DNA from 3 places in the Aquabacterium sp. A08 genome. Region 1 is predicted to be linked to each of the others. Evidence: riboswitches for the same ligand, from Rfam matches in the RefSeq annotation. Region 1 holds a riboswitch; each other region holds the start of a gene.
What was found. A riboswitch is a leader RNA that binds a small molecule or an ion and turns the genes downstream of it on or off. The one in region 1 is predicted to bind ZMP and ZTP.
Positions count from the first base shown of each region.

Region 1 (5,601 bases):
TCAATCCCTGGGCCGAGCACCTGCGTCTGGCGGTCGAAGTGGCCGCCACGCTGGCGTTTGCCCTGTCGGGCCTGTTCGCGGCCGCGCGCAAGCGCCTGGACGCGGTGGGCGTGTTCACCGTGACCTTTCTGGCCGCATTCGGCGGCGGCACCCTGCGCGACCTGCTGCTGGACCAGCGCCCCTTCTTCTGGGCCGCCCACGTGCACTGGCTCTGGGCCCTGATGGCCCTGACCGTGGGCGCCATGCTGTTTGTGCGGCACCGCCACTTCGAGCCCACCGAGCGCGCGATGCAGTGGCCCGACGCGCTGGGCCTGGGCCTGTTCGCGGCCGCCGGGGTGAGCAAGGCCCTGCACAGCGGCTCGCCTATGCTGGTGGCGGTGCTCATGGGCGTGGTCACCGGCGTGTTCGGCGGCGTGCTGCGCGACATGGTGTGCAACGAAATCCCGCGCGCCTTCCACGACCACCAGCCCTACGCGGTCTGCGCCTTTGTGGGCGGCTGGGCCTACGTCGGCTGGTGGCAGTTCAGCGGCTCCCCGAGCCAGGCCCTGCTGGTGTGCGTGCTGGTGACGGCCGGCCTGCGCGGTCTGGCACTGTGGCGCAACTGGTCGCTGCCGGCCTGGCGCATCTGATCCTTTTTTTGAACCGATAGCCATGTTCGCCCCCTCCCAAGCCGATGTGCGCCGCTTCTTCTGTGCGGTGTACGACAAAGCCCAGCACGCCGCGCCGATGGAGGCCATCGAGGTGCTGGCCCATGAGTGGATCCAGCGCCACCCCGAATACCACGCCGAGTTGGCCGACGTGGACGCGGCCTTGCGCCGCATGCACGAGGCCGCCGAAGCGCGCGACAACCCGTTCTTGCACCTGTCCATGCACCTGAGCATCAGTGAACAATGCTCGATCGACCAGCCCCTGGGCATCCGCCAGGCGGTGGAACTGCTGGCCGCGCGGCTCGATTCGGTGCACGACGCCCACCACCAGGTGATGGACTGCCTGGGCCGCATGCTCTGGGAAAGCCAGCGCAGCGGCCGGCCGCCCGACGGGCAGGCCTACATCGACGCGGTGCGGGCCCGCGCGACCCGGGACTGAAAAGAAAAAGCCCCGGCAGGCTGCACCCGCCAGGGCTTTCGGCAGAACCCAGTTCGTGCCGATGGGCGGAATGGAAGTTGGATGTCTCACCCCGCCGGAAGCAAGGTATTGCTTCCCGTTGATTGCCAGGCAATCCAGCGGACTGGACCGCGGGCAGTGGCCGGTGGGAACTGTGCTTGAAGCGTCACCACCGACAGTTTCAGTGTAGTGGCATTGGCCCCTGTGGCCAACTGATTTTGCCAATCGCCCACCCCCCGTTCATTGGCATTTTTTTGCCCACGGGCGCCCCTGCGGCGCCGAATTCATATTCTTTTTATTGCATAAAAAGAATGTTCATAAGTATTGACTGGTAATGTCGATCCCCCTAACATCGCGCCACTTTCATCCGTGAGAACCCTTAGACGCCGCCGAAACCGGCCCAGTTGACCGCACCATGGCGGTCGATGGCGACCCCCCAATCTCGCGCCGCCGGGCTTCAACCGCCCGCCCCGACGCCCAGAAAGGAGAGTGCTATGCCAGCGCCCCAAATGCCCCGCTTGTCCGGGGCCCTGCAAGTGACCCAGACCGCGTTCAAGGACGTGGCCCAGGGTTTTGTGTCCGTGACCCACAACAGCCTGGCCCTGCTGGGCCTGCTGCTCGCCGCCTGCCTGGTGCTGTTCGTCAGCCAGCCGGACCTGCGCAGCAGCGCCGAACGCCAGCTGTTCGGCTGGCTGGAAGAGCGCCAGTCGCAGAACGGCGAGATCCCCGCCGACCCCAGCGCGGTGGACCGCGTGACCGCGACCAACCCCAAGGCCCTGCCCCGCGAGCAGGCCCAGGTGGCCGACTGGCTCAGCCGCAAATACCGCGTGGCGCCGGAACCCATCGGCGCGCTGGTGGCCGAGGCCTTCGAGATCGGCGACCGCGCCCGCCTGGACCCGACGCTGATCCTGGCGGTGATGGCGATCGAATCGCGCTTCAACCCGTTCGCGGCCAGCCCGGTGGGCGCCCAGGGTCTGATGCAGGTGATGACCCGGGTGCATGCCGACAAGTACGAGGACTTCGGTGGCCGCCTGGCCGCGTTCGACCCGGTGAGCAACCTGCGGGTCGGGGCCCAGGTGCTGCAGGAAACCATCCGCCGCGCCGGCAGCGTCGAAGGTGGGCTGCGCCTGTACGTCGGCGCGGTGTCCAGCAGCGGCCAGGACTACATCGACAAGGTCCTGTCGGAGCACGAGCGGCTGCAGCGCGTGGCCCAGGGCCAGCGCGTGGCCTTCAACGCCCACCAGCGCCGCACCGTGGTGCCCACAGGCCCCCAAGCGCCACAGAGCGTTGACGCCGAACTGGAAGCCGAAGCCAGCCCAACCCAGACCGGGGCGCTGCCGCAGGCGTCCTGATAAAATCCCGTTCGCGCGCGACTGGCGATAGGTCCCGCCGGCCCTGGCCGGCGCCAAGTGACTGACGTGGGCTTACCACGGGGAAGCGCGCCGCCCTGCCGTCACCGCCGGCGGGTGTTGTGCCGTTCGCCTGGGCAGCCCTTGGTCACCAAGGGTCATTCGACGACTCCAGGACTGCCATGTACGACCGCAACATCCTCATCGAACAGACCGACCCCGAGCTGTTCGCCGCCATCCAGGCCGAAAACGCGCGCCAGGAACACCACATCGAGCTGATCGCCAGCGAAAACTACGCCTCGCCGGCCGTGATGGCTGCCCAGGGCACCCAACTCACCAACAAGTACGCCGAGGGCTACCCCGGCAAGCGCTACTACGGCGGCTGCGAGTACGTGGACGTGGCCGAACAACTGGCCATCGACCGCGTCAAGCAACTGTTCGGTGCCGACGCCGCCAACGTGCAGCCGCACTGCGGCGCCTCGGCCAACGAGGCCGTGTTCCTGGCCTTCCTCAAGCCCGGCGACACCATCATGGGCATGAGCCTGGCCGAAGGCGGCCACCTGACCCACGGCATGCCGCTGAACATGTCGGGCAAGTGGTTCAACGTCGTGTCCTACGGCCTGAACGCCCAGGAAGAAATCGACTACGACGCCATGGAAGCCAAGGCGCGCGAGCACCGCCCCAAGCTGATCGTGGCCGGCGCGTCCGCCTACAGCCTGCGCATCGATTTCGAGCGTTTCGCGAAGATCGCCAAGGAAATCGGCGCCATCTTCATGGTGGACATGGCCCACTACGCCGGCTTGATCGCCGCGGGCGTGTACCCCAACCCGGTGCCGTTCGCCGACGTGGTGACCTCCACCACCCACAAGAGCCTGCGCGGCCCGCGCGGCGGCATCATCCTGATGAAGGCCGAGCACGAGAAGGCCATCAACAGCGCCATCTTCCCCGGCCTGCAGGGCGGCCCGCTGATGCACGTCATTGCCGCCAAGGCCGTGGCCTTCAAGGAAGCCTTGACCCCCGAATTCAAGGCCTACCAGCAACAGGTCGTGAAGAACGCACAGATCGTGGCCGAAACGCTGACCCAGCGCGGTCTGCGCATCGTCAGCGGCCGCACCGAAAGCCACGTGATGCTGGTGGACCTGCGCGCCAAGGGCATCACCGGCAAGGAAGCCGAGGCCGTGCTGGGTGCCGCCCACATGACCATCAACAAGAACGCGATTCCGAATGACCCGGAAAAGCCGATGGTGACCAGCGGCGTGCGCATCGGCACCCCGGCCATGACCACCCGCGGCTTCAAGGACGAAGAGGCCCGCGCCACCGCCCACCTGATCGCCGACGTGCTGGACAACCCGCGCGACCCGGCCAACATCGAAGCGGTGCGTGCCAAGGTCAACGCCCTGACCGCCCGCTTCCCGGTGTACAAGTAAACCGGCCATGAAGTGCCCCTTCTGCGGCCACGCCGACACCCAGGTGGTGGAGACGCGTGTCGCCGAGGAGGGGACCTTCATCCGCCGCCGACGCCGCTGCGGCGCCTGCGACAAACGCTTCACCACCTACGAACGGCCGGAGGTCACCTTCCCGGCCGTGGTGAAAAAGGACGGCCGGCGCATCGACTACGACCCGGCCAAACTGCGCGCCAGCTTCGCCCTGGCCCTGCGCAAACGCCCCGTCAGCACCGAACAGGTGGACGCGGCCATGGAACACATCGAGGAAAAGCTGCTGAGCCTGCCCGCGCGCGAGGTGCCCTCGCACCGCCTGGGCGAAATGGTGATGCGCGAGCTGAAAAAACTCGACCAAGTGGCCTACATCCGCTTCGCCAGCGTGTACCGCAGCTTCGAGGACATCGACGAGTTCAAGACCCTGGTCGACGAAGTGCGCCAGTGACCGGCCGGCCACCGCCGCCCGGGGCCGGGCCAATCCTGCGACAATAGCGGGATGTTCACCGGCATCATCACCGGCGTGGGGCGCATCGCCGCCGTCCACCCCTTGGGTTCTTCTTCGCAACACGGCAAACGCCTGACCCTGGAGGCGCCGCCCGGCTACCTCGACGACGTGGGCCTGGGCGACAGCATCGCGCTCAACGGCGCCTGCATGACCGTGACCACCCTGGACCCGGCGCAGCAGCGCTTCACCATCGACATCTCGGCCGAATCGCTGGACAAGACCGCCGGTCTGGACCAGCCCGGCCCGGTGAACCTGGAAAAGGCGCTGCGCGCCCACGACCGCCTGGGCGGGCACATCGTGTCGGGCCACGTGGACGGTATCGGGCACGTCAGCCACTTTGCGCGCGTGGGCGAAAGCTGGGAACTGCGGGTGCGGGCGCCCGCCGCCCTGGGCAAGTACCTGGCCTACAAAGGCTCGATCACCGTCAACGGCGTGAGCCTGACCGTCAACCGGGTGCAAGACCTGCCCGAAGGCTGCGAATGCAGCATCAACCTGATCCCGCACACGGTGGAACACACCGCCCTGGGCCAGCTGCAAAGCGGCAGCCCGGTGAACCTGGAAATCGACCTGATCGCGCGCTACGTCGAGCGCATGCTGGGCGCCCCGGCCACCGCCGCGACGGCCAGCGCCTGAACCCCACCTCCCATGACCACCCCCAACACCCCTCTGGCGCCGGTCGCCATCTCGCCCGTGGAAGACATCGTTGCCGACATGAAGGCCGGCAAGATCGTCATCCTGGTGGACGAGGAAGACCGCGAGAACGAAGGCGACCTGGTGCTCGCCGCCGACCACGTGACGCCCGAAGCGATCAACTTCATGGCGCGCTTTGGCCGCGGCCTGATCTGCCTGACGCTGACGCGCGAACGCTGCGAACGCCTGCAACTGCCGCCCATGGTGCCGCGCAACGGCACCAAAATGGGCACGGCCTTCACCGTGTCCATCGAAGCGGCCGAGGGCGTGACCACCGGCATTTCGGCCGCCGACCGCGCCCGCACCGTGCAGGTGGCGGTGGCCGCCAACGCCCAAGCCGCCGATCTGGTGCAGCCTGGTCACATCTTCCCGCTGCAGGCGGTCGAGGGCGGGGTGCTGATGCGCGCCGGCCACACCGAAGCCGGCTGCGACCTGGCGGCCATGGCCGGCTGCTCGCCGTCGGCGGTGATCTGCGAGATCATGAAGGACGACGGCACCATGGCGCGCCTACCGG
Region 1 is NZ_JAAQQT010000640.1:16,530-22,130, forward strand. Features, by position in the region: gene HA630_RS13740 (trimeric intracellular cation channel family protein) at 1-629, shown strand, start outside; gene HA630_RS13745 (DUF1841 family protein) at 652-1,086, shown strand; gene HA630_RS13750 (lytic transglycosylase domain-containing protein) at 1,599-2,456, shown strand; ZMP/ZTP riboswitch at 2,464-2,599, shown strand; gene glyA (serine hydroxymethyltransferase) at 2,636-3,880, shown strand; gene nrdR (transcriptional regulator NrdR) at 3,888-4,337, shown strand; gene HA630_RS13765 (riboflavin synthase) at 4,389-5,030, shown strand; gene ribBA (bifunctional 3,4-dihydroxy-2-butanone-4-phosphate synthase/GTP cyclohydrolase II) at 5,043-5,601, shown strand, end outside.

Region 2 (5,601 bases), on a different contig from region 1:
GGCCTGGCGCCAGCAGAGCTTCGCCTGACCCAGGCGCCGTTCAGGCATAGCTGCGGGCCAGGAACTCGGCCACACAGACCGGTTTGTCGCTGCCCTCACGCTCCACGCTCACGTCCCAGGTCGATTGTCGCCCGCGCGGCTCGATCGGGTCGCAGGCTTTCAGCGTGAAATGCGCGCGCAACCGGCTGCCCACCGGCACCGGCGCGGTGAAGCGCACCCGGTTCATGCCGTAGTTGACCCCCATGCGCACCTCGTCGACCCGCAGGGCCGACTCCAGAAACGCCGGCATCAGCGACAGGGTCAGGAAACCGTGCGCCACAGGCGCGCCGAACGGCCCCTGCCGCGCGCGCTCGGGGTCCACGTGGATCCACTGGTGGTCGCCGGTGGCGTCGGCGAAGCGTTGAACCTGGGCCTGGGTGACTTCGTGCCAGTCGCTCACGGCCACGGGCTGGCCGACGCAGGCCGCGAGTTCGTCGAGGGTGCAAAAAGTGCGCATGCCGCCACTGTAGTCCGAGCGGCGGACGCGCCCTGTCCGGCCAGCGACAGGCCAGCGTCTCAGAACCAGCCGTCCCAAACCAGCTTGACGCCGGTCAGGCCCATGCCCCAGTGGATCAGCCAGTAAAACAGCCGGGCGTCGATGCGGCGCGCCAGCGTCACCCCGATCCAGACCCCCAGCGGCGCCAGCGGCAGCAGCACCAGCGAAGTAGCGAAGTTGCGCGTGTCCAGCAGCCCCAGCCACGCATAGGGCAGCCATTTGCTGAGGTTGACCGCGAAAAACAGAAAAGCCATGGTGGCGGTGAACACCACCGGCCGCAGCCGCAAGGGCAGCACGTAGGCGTTGACCGGCGGGCCGCCCGCGTGCGCCACAAAACTGGTGAAACCGGCGGTGACCGTCAGCACCGCGCCCACCCAACGGGGCGGGGCCGGGGCGTCGGCGCGCGGGGGAAACAGCAGCCGCTGGGCCAGGAACAGCAAGGTGACCACGCCGACGACACCGGCCACCAGTCGGGCATCGACGACCCGGAACAGCACCGTGCCCAGCAGCGTGCCCAGCAGGGCAAACGGCAGCAGAAAGGCCAGCAGCCGGCGGTCCAGGTCTTTGCGGAAGGCGGCCATGCCCAGCACATCCATCACCAGCAGCAACGGCATGAGGATGGCCGCGGCCTGCGGCACGGTCACCGCCAGGGCCATCAAAGGCACCGCGAGCGAACCGAAACCAGAGCCGAATCCGCTTTTGCTGATGCCCATGAGCAGCACGGCCGGCACCGCCACGGCGTAGAACCACGGGTCGGCAATGGGGGCAAAGGGTAAAGCGGCAAAGTCCATGGCTGGGCAGGCATGGTAGCGGAGCGCTACCATCGCAGCCCATGCAAGACCTCAATCCCTGGGCCGAGCACCTGCGTCTGGCGGTCGAAGTGGCCGCCACGCTGGCGTTTGCCCTGTCGGGCCTGTTCGCGGCCGCGCGCAAGCGCCTGGACGCGGTGGGCGTGTTCACCGTGACCTTTCTGGCCGCATTCGGCGGCGGCACCCTGCGCGACCTGCTGCTGGACCAGCGCCCCTTCTTCTGGGCCGCCCACGTGCACTGGCTCTGGGCCCTGATGGCCCTGACCGTGGGCGCCATGCTGTTTGTGCGGCACCGCCACTTCGAGCCCACCGAGCGCGCGATGCAGTGGCCCGACGCGCTGGGCCTGGGCCTGTTCGCGGCCGCCGGGGTGAGCAAGGCCCTGCACAGCGGCTCGCCTATGCTGGTGGCGGTGCTCATGGGCGTGGTCACCGGCGTGTTCGGCGGCGTGCTGCGCGACATGGTGTGCAACGAAATCCCGCGCGCCTTCCACGACCACCAGCCCTACGCGGTCTGCGCCTTTGTGGGCGGCTGGGCCTACGTCGGCTGGTGGCAGTTCAGCGGCTCCCCGAGCCAGGCCCTGCTGGTGTGCGTGCTGGTGACGGCCGGCCTGCGCGGTCTGGCACTGTGGCGCAACTGGTCGCTGCCGGCCTGGCGCATCTGATCCTTTTTTTGAACCGATAGCCATGTTCGCCCCCTCCCAAGCCGATGTGCGCCGCTTCTTCTGTGCGGTGTACGACAAAGCCCAGCACGCCGCGCCGATGGAGGCCATCGAGGTGCTGGCCCATGAGTGGATCCAGCGCCACCCCGAATACCACGCCGAGTTGGCCGACGTGGACGCGGCCTTGCGCCGCATGCACGAGGCCGCCGAAGCGCGCGACAACCCGTTCTTGCACCTGTCCATGCACCTGAGCATCAGTGAACAATGCTCGATCGACCAGCCCCTGGGCATCCGCCAGGCGGTGGAACTGCTGGCCGCGCGGCTCGATTCGGTGCACGACGCCCACCACCAGGTGATGGACTGCCTGGGCCGCATGCTCTGGGAAAGCCAGCGCAGCGGCCGGCCGCCCGACGGGCAGGCCTACATCGACGCGGTGCGGGCCCGCGCGACCCGGGACTGAAAAGAAAAAGCCCCGGCAGGCTGCACCCGCCAGGGCTTTCGGCAGAACCCAGTTCGTGCCGATGGGCGGAATGGAAGTTGGATGTCTCACCCCGCCGGAAGCAAGGTATTGCTTCCCGTTGATTGCCAGGCAATCCAGCGGACTGGACCGCGGGCAGTGGCCGGTGGGAACTGTGCTTGAAGCGTCACCACCGACAGTTTCAGTGTAGTGGCATTGGCCCCTGTGGCCAACTGATTTTGCCAATCGCCCACCCCCCGTTCATTGGCATTTTTTTGCCCACGGGCGCCCCTGCGGCGCCGAATTCATATTCTTTTTATTGCATAAAAAGAATGTTCATAAGTATTGACTGGTAATGTCGATCCCCCTAACATCGCGCCACTTTCATCCGTGAGAACCCTTAGACGCCGCCGAAACCGGCCCAGTTGACCGCACCATGGCGGTCGATGGCGACCCCCCAATCTCGCGCCGCCGGGCTTCAACCGCCCGCCCCGACGCCCAGAAAGGAGAGTGCTATGCCAGCGCCCCAAATGCCCCGCTTGTCCGGGGCCCTGCAAGTGACCCAGACCGCGTTCAAGGACGTGGCCCAGGGTTTTGTGTCCGTGACCCACAACAGCCTGGCCCTGCTGGGCCTGCTGCTCGCCGCCTGCCTGGTGCTGTTCGTCAGCCAGCCGGACCTGCGCAGCAGCGCCGAACGCCAGCTGTTCGGCTGGCTGGAAGAGCGCCAGTCGCAGAACGGCGAGATCCCCGCCGACCCCAGCGCGGTGGACCGCGTGACCGCGACCAACCCCAAGGCCCTGCCCCGCGAGCAGGCCCAGGTGGCCGACTGGCTCAGCCGCAAATACCGCGTGGCGCCGGAACCCATCGGCGCGCTGGTGGCCGAGGCCTTCGAGATCGGCGACCGCGCCCGCCTGGACCCGACGCTGATCCTGGCGGTGATGGCGATCGAATCGCGCTTCAACCCGTTCGCGGCCAGCCCGGTGGGCGCCCAGGGTCTGATGCAGGTGATGACCCGGGTGCATGCCGACAAGTACGAGGACTTCGGTGGCCGCCTGGCCGCGTTCGACCCGGTGAGCAACCTGCGGGTCGGGGCCCAGGTGCTGCAGGAAACCATCCGCCGCGCCGGCAGCGTCGAAGGTGGGCTGCGCCTGTACGTCGGCGCGGTGTCCAGCAGCGGCCAGGACTACATCGACAAGGTCCTGTCGGAGCACGAGCGGCTGCAGCGCGTGGCCCAGGGCCAGCGCGTGGCCTTCAACGCCCACCAGCGCCGCACCGTGGTGCCCACAGGCCCCCAAGCGCCACAGAGCGTTGACGCCGAACTGGAAGCCGAAGCCAGCCCAACCCAGACCGGGGCGCTGCCGCAGGCGTCCTGATAAAATCCCGTTCGCGCGCGACTGGCGATAGGTCCCGCCGGCCCTGGCCGGCGCCAAGTGACTGACGTGGGCTTACCACGGGGAAGCGCGCCGCCCTGCCGTCACCGCCGGCGGGTGTTGTGCCGTTCGCCTGGGCAGCCCTTGGTCACCAAGGGTCATTCGACGACTCCAGGACTGCCATGTACGACCGCAACATCCTCATCGAACAGACCGACCCCGAGCTGTTCGCCGCCATCCAGGCCGAAAACGCGCGCCAGGAACACCACATCGAGCTGATCGCCAGCGAAAACTACGCCTCGCCGGCCGTGATGGCTGCCCAGGGCACCCAACTCACCAACAAGTACGCCGAGGGCTACCCCGGCAAGCGCTACTACGGCGGCTGCGAGTACGTGGACGTGGCCGAACAACTGGCCATCGACCGCGTCAAGCAACTGTTCGGTGCCGACGCCGCCAACGTGCAGCCGCACTGCGGCGCCTCGGCCAACGAGGCCGTGTTCCTGGCCTTCCTCAAGCCCGGCGACACCATCATGGGCATGAGCCTGGCCGAAGGCGGCCACCTGACCCACGGCATGCCGCTGAACATGTCGGGCAAGTGGTTCAACGTCGTGTCCTACGGCCTGAACGCCCAGGAAGAAATCGACTACGACGCCATGGAAGCCAAGGCGCGCGAGCACCGCCCCAAGCTGATCGTGGCCGGCGCGTCCGCCTACAGCCTGCGCATCGATTTCGAGCGTTTCGCGAAGATCGCCAAGGAAATCGGCGCCATCTTCATGGTGGACATGGCCCACTACGCCGGCTTGATCGCCGCGGGCGTGTACCCCAACCCGGTGCCGTTCGCCGACGTGGTGACCTCCACCACCCACAAGAGCCTGCGCGGCCCGCGCGGCGGCATCATCCTGATGAAGGCCGAGCACGAGAAGGCCATCAACAGCGCCATCTTCCCCGGCCTGCAGGGCGGCCCGCTGATGCACGTCATTGCCGCCAAGGCCGTGGCCTTCAAGGAAGCCTTGACCCCCGAATTCAAGGCCTACCAGCAACAGGTCGTGAAGAACGCACAGATCGTGGCCGAAACGCTGACCCAGCGCGGTCTGCGCATCGTCAGCGGCCGCACCGAAAGCCACGTGATGCTGGTGGACCTGCGCGCCAAGGGCATCACCGGCAAGGAAGCCGAGGCCGTGCTGGGTGCCGCCCACATGACCATCAACAAGAACGCGATTCCGAATGACCCGGAAAAGCCGATGGTGACCAGCGGCGTGCGCATCGGCACCCCGGCCATGACCACCCGCGGCTTCAAGGACGAAGAGGCCCGCGCCACCGCCCACCTGATCGCCGACGTGCTGGACAACCCGCGCGACCCGGCCAACATCGAAGCGGTGCGTGCCAAGGTCAACGCCCTGACCGCCCGCTTCCCGGTGTACAAGTAAACCGGCCATGAAGTGCCCCTTCTGCGGCCACGCCGACACCCAGGTGGTGGAGACGCGTGTCGCCGAGGAGGGGACCTTCATCCGCCGCCGACGCCGCTGCGGCGCCTGCGACAAACGCTTCACCACCTACGAACGGCCGGAGGTCACCTTCCCGGCCGTGGTGAAAAAGGACGGCCGGCGCATCGACTACGACCCGGCCAAACTGCGCGCCAGCTTCGCCCTGGCCCTGCGCAAACGCCCCGTCAGCACCGAACAGGTGGACGCGGCCATGGAACACATCGAGGAAAAGCTGCTGAGCCTGCCCGCGCGCGAGGTGCCCTCGCACCGCCTGGGCGAAATGGTGA
Region 2 is NZ_JAAQQT010000639.1:15,153-20,753, forward strand. Features, by position in the region: gene trmL (tRNA (uridine(34)/cytosine(34)/5-carboxymethylaminomethyluridine(34)-2'-O)-methyltransferase TrmL) at 1-28, shown strand, start outside; gene HA630_RS13485 (MaoC family dehydratase) at 41-496, opposite strand; gene HA630_RS13490 (sulfite exporter TauE/SafE family protein) at 556-1,326, opposite strand; gene HA630_RS13495 (trimeric intracellular cation channel family protein) at 1,368-2,006, shown strand; gene HA630_RS13500 (DUF1841 family protein) at 2,029-2,463, shown strand; gene HA630_RS13505 (lytic transglycosylase domain-containing protein) at 2,976-3,833, shown strand; ZMP/ZTP riboswitch at 3,841-3,976, shown strand; gene glyA (serine hydroxymethyltransferase) at 4,013-5,257, shown strand; gene nrdR (transcriptional regulator NrdR) at 5,265-5,601, shown strand, end outside.
Region 2: another riboswitch for ZMP and ZTP. It lies ahead of glyA (serine hydroxymethyltransferase); the one in region 1 lies ahead of glyA (serine hydroxymethyltransferase).

Region 3 (5,601 bases), on a different contig from region 1:
CTCGTCCACCAGGATGACGATCTTGCCGGCCTTCATGTCGGCAACGATGTCTTCCACGGGCGAGATGGCGACCGGCGCCAGAGGGGTGTTGGGGGTGGTCATGGGAGGTGGGGTTCAGGCGCTGGCCGTCGCGGCGGTGGCCGGGGCGCCCAGCATGCGCTCGACGTAGCGCGCGATCAGGTCGATTTCCAGGTTCACCGGGCTGCCGCTTTGCAGCTGGCCCAGGGCGGTGTGTTCCACCGTGTGCGGGATCAGGTTGATGCTGCATTCGCAGCCTTCGGGCAGGTCTTGCACCCGGTTGACGGTCAGGCTCACGCCGTTGACGGTGATCGAGCCTTTGTAGGCCAGGTACTTGCCCAGGGCGGCGGGCGCCCGCACCCGCAGTTCCCAGCTTTCGCCCACGCGCGCAAAGTGGCTGACGTGCCCGATACCGTCCACGTGGCCCGACACGATGTGCCCGCCCAGGCGGTCGTGGGCGCGCAGCGCCTTTTCCAGGTTCACCGGGCCGGGCTGGTCCAGACCGGCGGTCTTGTCCAGCGATTCGGCCGAGATGTCGATGGTGAAGCGCTGCTGCGCCGGGTCCAGGGTGGTCACGGTCATGCAGGCGCCGTTGAGCGCGATGCTGTCGCCCAGGCCCACGTCGTCGAGGTAGCCGGGCGGCGCCTCCAGGGTCAGGCGTTTGCCGTGTTGCGAAGAAGAACCCAAGGGGTGGACGGCGGCGATGCGCCCCACGCCGGTGATGATGCCGGTGAACATCCCGCTATTGTCGCAGGATTGGCCCGGCCCCGGGCGGCGGTGGCCGGCCGGTCACTGGCGCACTTCGTCGACCAGGGTCTTGAACTCGTCGATGTCCTCGAAGCTGCGGTACACGCTGGCGAAGCGGATGTAGGCCACTTGGTCGAGTTTTTTCAGCTCGCGCATCACCATTTCGCCCAGGCGGTGCGAGGGCACCTCGCGCGCGGGCAGGCTCAGCAGCTTTTCCTCGATGTGTTCCATGGCCGCGTCCACCTGTTCGGTGCTGACGGGGCGTTTGCGCAGGGCCAGGGCGAAGCTGGCGCGCAGTTTGGCCGGGTCGTAGTCGATGCGCCGGCCGTCCTTTTTCACCACGGCCGGGAAGGTGACCTCCGGCCGTTCGTAGGTGGTGAAGCGTTTGTCGCAGGCGCCGCAGCGGCGTCGGCGGCGGATGAAGGTCCCCTCCTCGGCGACACGCGTCTCCACCACCTGGGTGTCGGCGTGGCCGCAGAAGGGGCACTTCATGGCCGGTTTACTTGTACACCGGGAAGCGGGCGGTCAGGGCGTTGACCTTGGCACGCACCGCTTCGATGTTGGCCGGGTCGCGCGGGTTGTCCAGCACGTCGGCGATCAGGTGGGCGGTGGCGCGGGCCTCTTCGTCCTTGAAGCCGCGGGTGGTCATGGCCGGGGTGCCGATGCGCACGCCGCTGGTCACCATCGGCTTTTCCGGGTCATTCGGAATCGCGTTCTTGTTGATGGTCATGTGGGCGGCACCCAGCACGGCCTCGGCTTCCTTGCCGGTGATGCCCTTGGCGCGCAGGTCCACCAGCATCACGTGGCTTTCGGTGCGGCCGCTGACGATGCGCAGACCGCGCTGGGTCAGCGTTTCGGCCACGATCTGTGCGTTCTTCACGACCTGTTGCTGGTAGGCCTTGAATTCGGGGGTCAAGGCTTCCTTGAAGGCCACGGCCTTGGCGGCAATGACGTGCATCAGCGGGCCGCCCTGCAGGCCGGGGAAGATGGCGCTGTTGATGGCCTTCTCGTGCTCGGCCTTCATCAGGATGATGCCGCCGCGCGGGCCGCGCAGGCTCTTGTGGGTGGTGGAGGTCACCACGTCGGCGAACGGCACCGGGTTGGGGTACACGCCCGCGGCGATCAAGCCGGCGTAGTGGGCCATGTCCACCATGAAGATGGCGCCGATTTCCTTGGCGATCTTCGCGAAACGCTCGAAATCGATGCGCAGGCTGTAGGCGGACGCGCCGGCCACGATCAGCTTGGGGCGGTGCTCGCGCGCCTTGGCTTCCATGGCGTCGTAGTCGATTTCTTCCTGGGCGTTCAGGCCGTAGGACACGACGTTGAACCACTTGCCCGACATGTTCAGCGGCATGCCGTGGGTCAGGTGGCCGCCTTCGGCCAGGCTCATGCCCATGATGGTGTCGCCGGGCTTGAGGAAGGCCAGGAACACGGCCTCGTTGGCCGAGGCGCCGCAGTGCGGCTGCACGTTGGCGGCGTCGGCACCGAACAGTTGCTTGACGCGGTCGATGGCCAGTTGTTCGGCCACGTCCACGTACTCGCAGCCGCCGTAGTAGCGCTTGCCGGGGTAGCCCTCGGCGTACTTGTTGGTGAGTTGGGTGCCCTGGGCAGCCATCACGGCCGGCGAGGCGTAGTTTTCGCTGGCGATCAGCTCGATGTGGTGTTCCTGGCGCGCGTTTTCGGCCTGGATGGCGGCGAACAGCTCGGGGTCGGTCTGTTCGATGAGGATGTTGCGGTCGTACATGGCAGTCCTGGAGTCGTCGAATGACCCTTGGTGACCAAGGGCTGCCCAGGCGAACGGCACAACACCCGCCGGCGGTGACGGCAGGGCGGCGCGCTTCCCCGTGGTAAGCCCACGTCAGTCACTTGGCGCCGGCCAGGGCCGGCGGGACCTATCGCCAGTCGCGCGCGAACGGGATTTTATCAGGACGCCTGCGGCAGCGCCCCGGTCTGGGTTGGGCTGGCTTCGGCTTCCAGTTCGGCGTCAACGCTCTGTGGCGCTTGGGGGCCTGTGGGCACCACGGTGCGGCGCTGGTGGGCGTTGAAGGCCACGCGCTGGCCCTGGGCCACGCGCTGCAGCCGCTCGTGCTCCGACAGGACCTTGTCGATGTAGTCCTGGCCGCTGCTGGACACCGCGCCGACGTACAGGCGCAGCCCACCTTCGACGCTGCCGGCGCGGCGGATGGTTTCCTGCAGCACCTGGGCCCCGACCCGCAGGTTGCTCACCGGGTCGAACGCGGCCAGGCGGCCACCGAAGTCCTCGTACTTGTCGGCATGCACCCGGGTCATCACCTGCATCAGACCCTGGGCGCCCACCGGGCTGGCCGCGAACGGGTTGAAGCGCGATTCGATCGCCATCACCGCCAGGATCAGCGTCGGGTCCAGGCGGGCGCGGTCGCCGATCTCGAAGGCCTCGGCCACCAGCGCGCCGATGGGTTCCGGCGCCACGCGGTATTTGCGGCTGAGCCAGTCGGCCACCTGGGCCTGCTCGCGGGGCAGGGCCTTGGGGTTGGTCGCGGTCACGCGGTCCACCGCGCTGGGGTCGGCGGGGATCTCGCCGTTCTGCGACTGGCGCTCTTCCAGCCAGCCGAACAGCTGGCGTTCGGCGCTGCTGCGCAGGTCCGGCTGGCTGACGAACAGCACCAGGCAGGCGGCGAGCAGCAGGCCCAGCAGGGCCAGGCTGTTGTGGGTCACGGACACAAAACCCTGGGCCACGTCCTTGAACGCGGTCTGGGTCACTTGCAGGGCCCCGGACAAGCGGGGCATTTGGGGCGCTGGCATAGCACTCTCCTTTCTGGGCGTCGGGGCGGGCGGTTGAAGCCCGGCGGCGCGAGATTGGGGGGTCGCCATCGACCGCCATGGTGCGGTCAACTGGGCCGGTTTCGGCGGCGTCTAAGGGTTCTCACGGATGAAAGTGGCGCGATGTTAGGGGGATCGACATTACCAGTCAATACTTATGAACATTCTTTTTATGCAATAAAAAGAATATGAATTCGGCGCCGCAGGGGCGCCCGTGGGCAAAAAAATGCCAATGAACGGGGGGTGGGCGATTGGCAAAATCAGTTGGCCACAGGGGCCAATGCCACTACACTGAAACTGTCGGTGGTGACGCTTCAAGCACAGTTCCCACCGGCCACTGCCCGCGGTCCAGTCCGCTGGATTGCCTGGCAATCAACGGGAAGCAATACCTTGCTTCCGGCGGGGTGAGACATCCAACTTCCATTCCGCCCATCGGCACGAACTGGGTTCTGCCGAAAGCCCTGGCGGGTGCAGCCTGCCGGGGCTTTTTCTTTTCAGTCCCGGGTCGCGCGGGCCCGCACCGCGTCGATGTAGGCCTGCCCGTCGGGCGGCCGGCCGCTGCGCTGGCTTTCCCAGAGCATGCGGCCCAGGCAGTCCATCACCTGGTGGTGGGCGTCGTGCACCGAATCGAGCCGCGCGGCCAGCAGTTCCACCGCCTGGCGGATGCCCAGGGGCTGGTCGATCGAGCATTGTTCACTGATGCTCAGGTGCATGGACAGGTGCAAGAACGGGTTGTCGCGCGCTTCGGCGGCCTCGTGCATGCGGCGCAAGGCCGCGTCCACGTCGGCCAACTCGGCGTGGTATTCGGGGTGGCGCTGGATCCACTCATGGGCCAGCACCTCGATGGCCTCCATCGGCGCGGCGTGCTGGGCTTTGTCGTACACCGCACAGAAGAAGCGGCGCACATCGGCTTGGGAGGGGGCGAACATGGCTATCGGTTCAAAAAAAGGATCAGATGCGCCAGGCCGGCAGCGACCAGTTGCGCCACAGTGCCAGACCGCGCAGGCCGGCCGTCACCAGCACGCACACCAGCAGGGCCTGGCTCGGGGAGCCGCTGAACTGCCACCAGCCGACGTAGGCCCAGCCGCCCACAAAGGCGCAGACCGCGTAGGGCTGGTGGTCGTGGAAGGCGCGCGGGATTTCGTTGCACACCATGTCGCGCAGCACGCCGCCGAACACGCCGGTGACCACGCCCATGAGCACCGCCACCAGCATAGGCGAGCCGCTGTGCAGGGCCTTGCTCACCCCGGCGGCCGCGAACAGGCCCAGGCCCAGCGCGTCGGGCCACTGCATCGCGCGCTCGGTGGGCTCGAAGTGGCGGTGCCGCACAAACAGCATGGCGCCCACGGTCAGGGCCATCAGGGCCCAGAGCCAGTGCACGTGGGCGGCCCAGAAGAAGGGGCGCTGGTCCAGCAGCAGGTCGCGCAGGGTGCCGCCGCCGAATGCGGCCAGAAAGGTCACGGTGAACACGCCCACCGCGTCCAGGCGCTTGCGCGCGGCCGCGAACAGGCCCGACAGGGCAAACGCCAGCGTGGCGGCCACTTCGACCGCCAGACGCAGGTGCTCGGCCCAGGGATTGAGGTCTTGCATGGGCTGCGATGGTAGCGCTCCGCTACCATGCCTGCCCAGCCATGGACTTTGCCGCTTTACCCTTTGCCCCCATTGCCGACCCGTGGTTCTACGCCGTGGCGGTGCCGGCCGTGCTGCTCATGGGCATCAGCAAAAGCGGATTCGGCTCTGGTTTCGGTTCGCTCGCGGTGCCTTTGATGGCCCTGGCGGTGACCGTGCCGCAGGCCGCGGCCATCCTCATGCCGTTGCTGCTGGTGATGGATGTGCTGGGCATGGCCGCCTTCCGCAAAGACCTGGACCGCCGGCTGCTGGCCTTTCTGCTGCCGTTTGCCCTGCTGGGCACGCTGCTGGGCACGGTGCTGTTCCGGGTCGTCGATGCCCGACTGGTGGCCGGTGTCGTCGGCGTGGTCACCTTGCTGTTCCTGGCCCAGCGGCTGCTGTTTCCCCCGCGCGCCGACGCCCCGGCCC
Region 3 is NZ_JAAQQT010000616.1:32,262-37,862, reverse strand. Features, by position in the region: gene ribBA (bifunctional 3,4-dihydroxy-2-butanone-4-phosphate synthase/GTP cyclohydrolase II) at 1-102, opposite strand, end outside; gene HA630_RS10795 (riboflavin synthase) at 115-756, opposite strand; gene nrdR (transcriptional regulator NrdR) at 808-1,257, opposite strand; gene glyA (serine hydroxymethyltransferase) at 1,265-2,509, opposite strand; ZMP/ZTP riboswitch at 2,546-2,681, opposite strand; gene HA630_RS10780 (lytic transglycosylase domain-containing protein) at 2,689-3,546, opposite strand; gene HA630_RS10775 (DUF1841 family protein) at 4,059-4,493, opposite strand; gene HA630_RS10770 (trimeric intracellular cation channel family protein) at 4,516-5,154, opposite strand; gene HA630_RS10765 (sulfite exporter TauE/SafE family protein) at 5,196-5,601, shown strand, end outside.
Region 3: another riboswitch for ZMP and ZTP. It lies ahead of glyA (serine hydroxymethyltransferase); the one in region 1 lies ahead of glyA (serine hydroxymethyltransferase).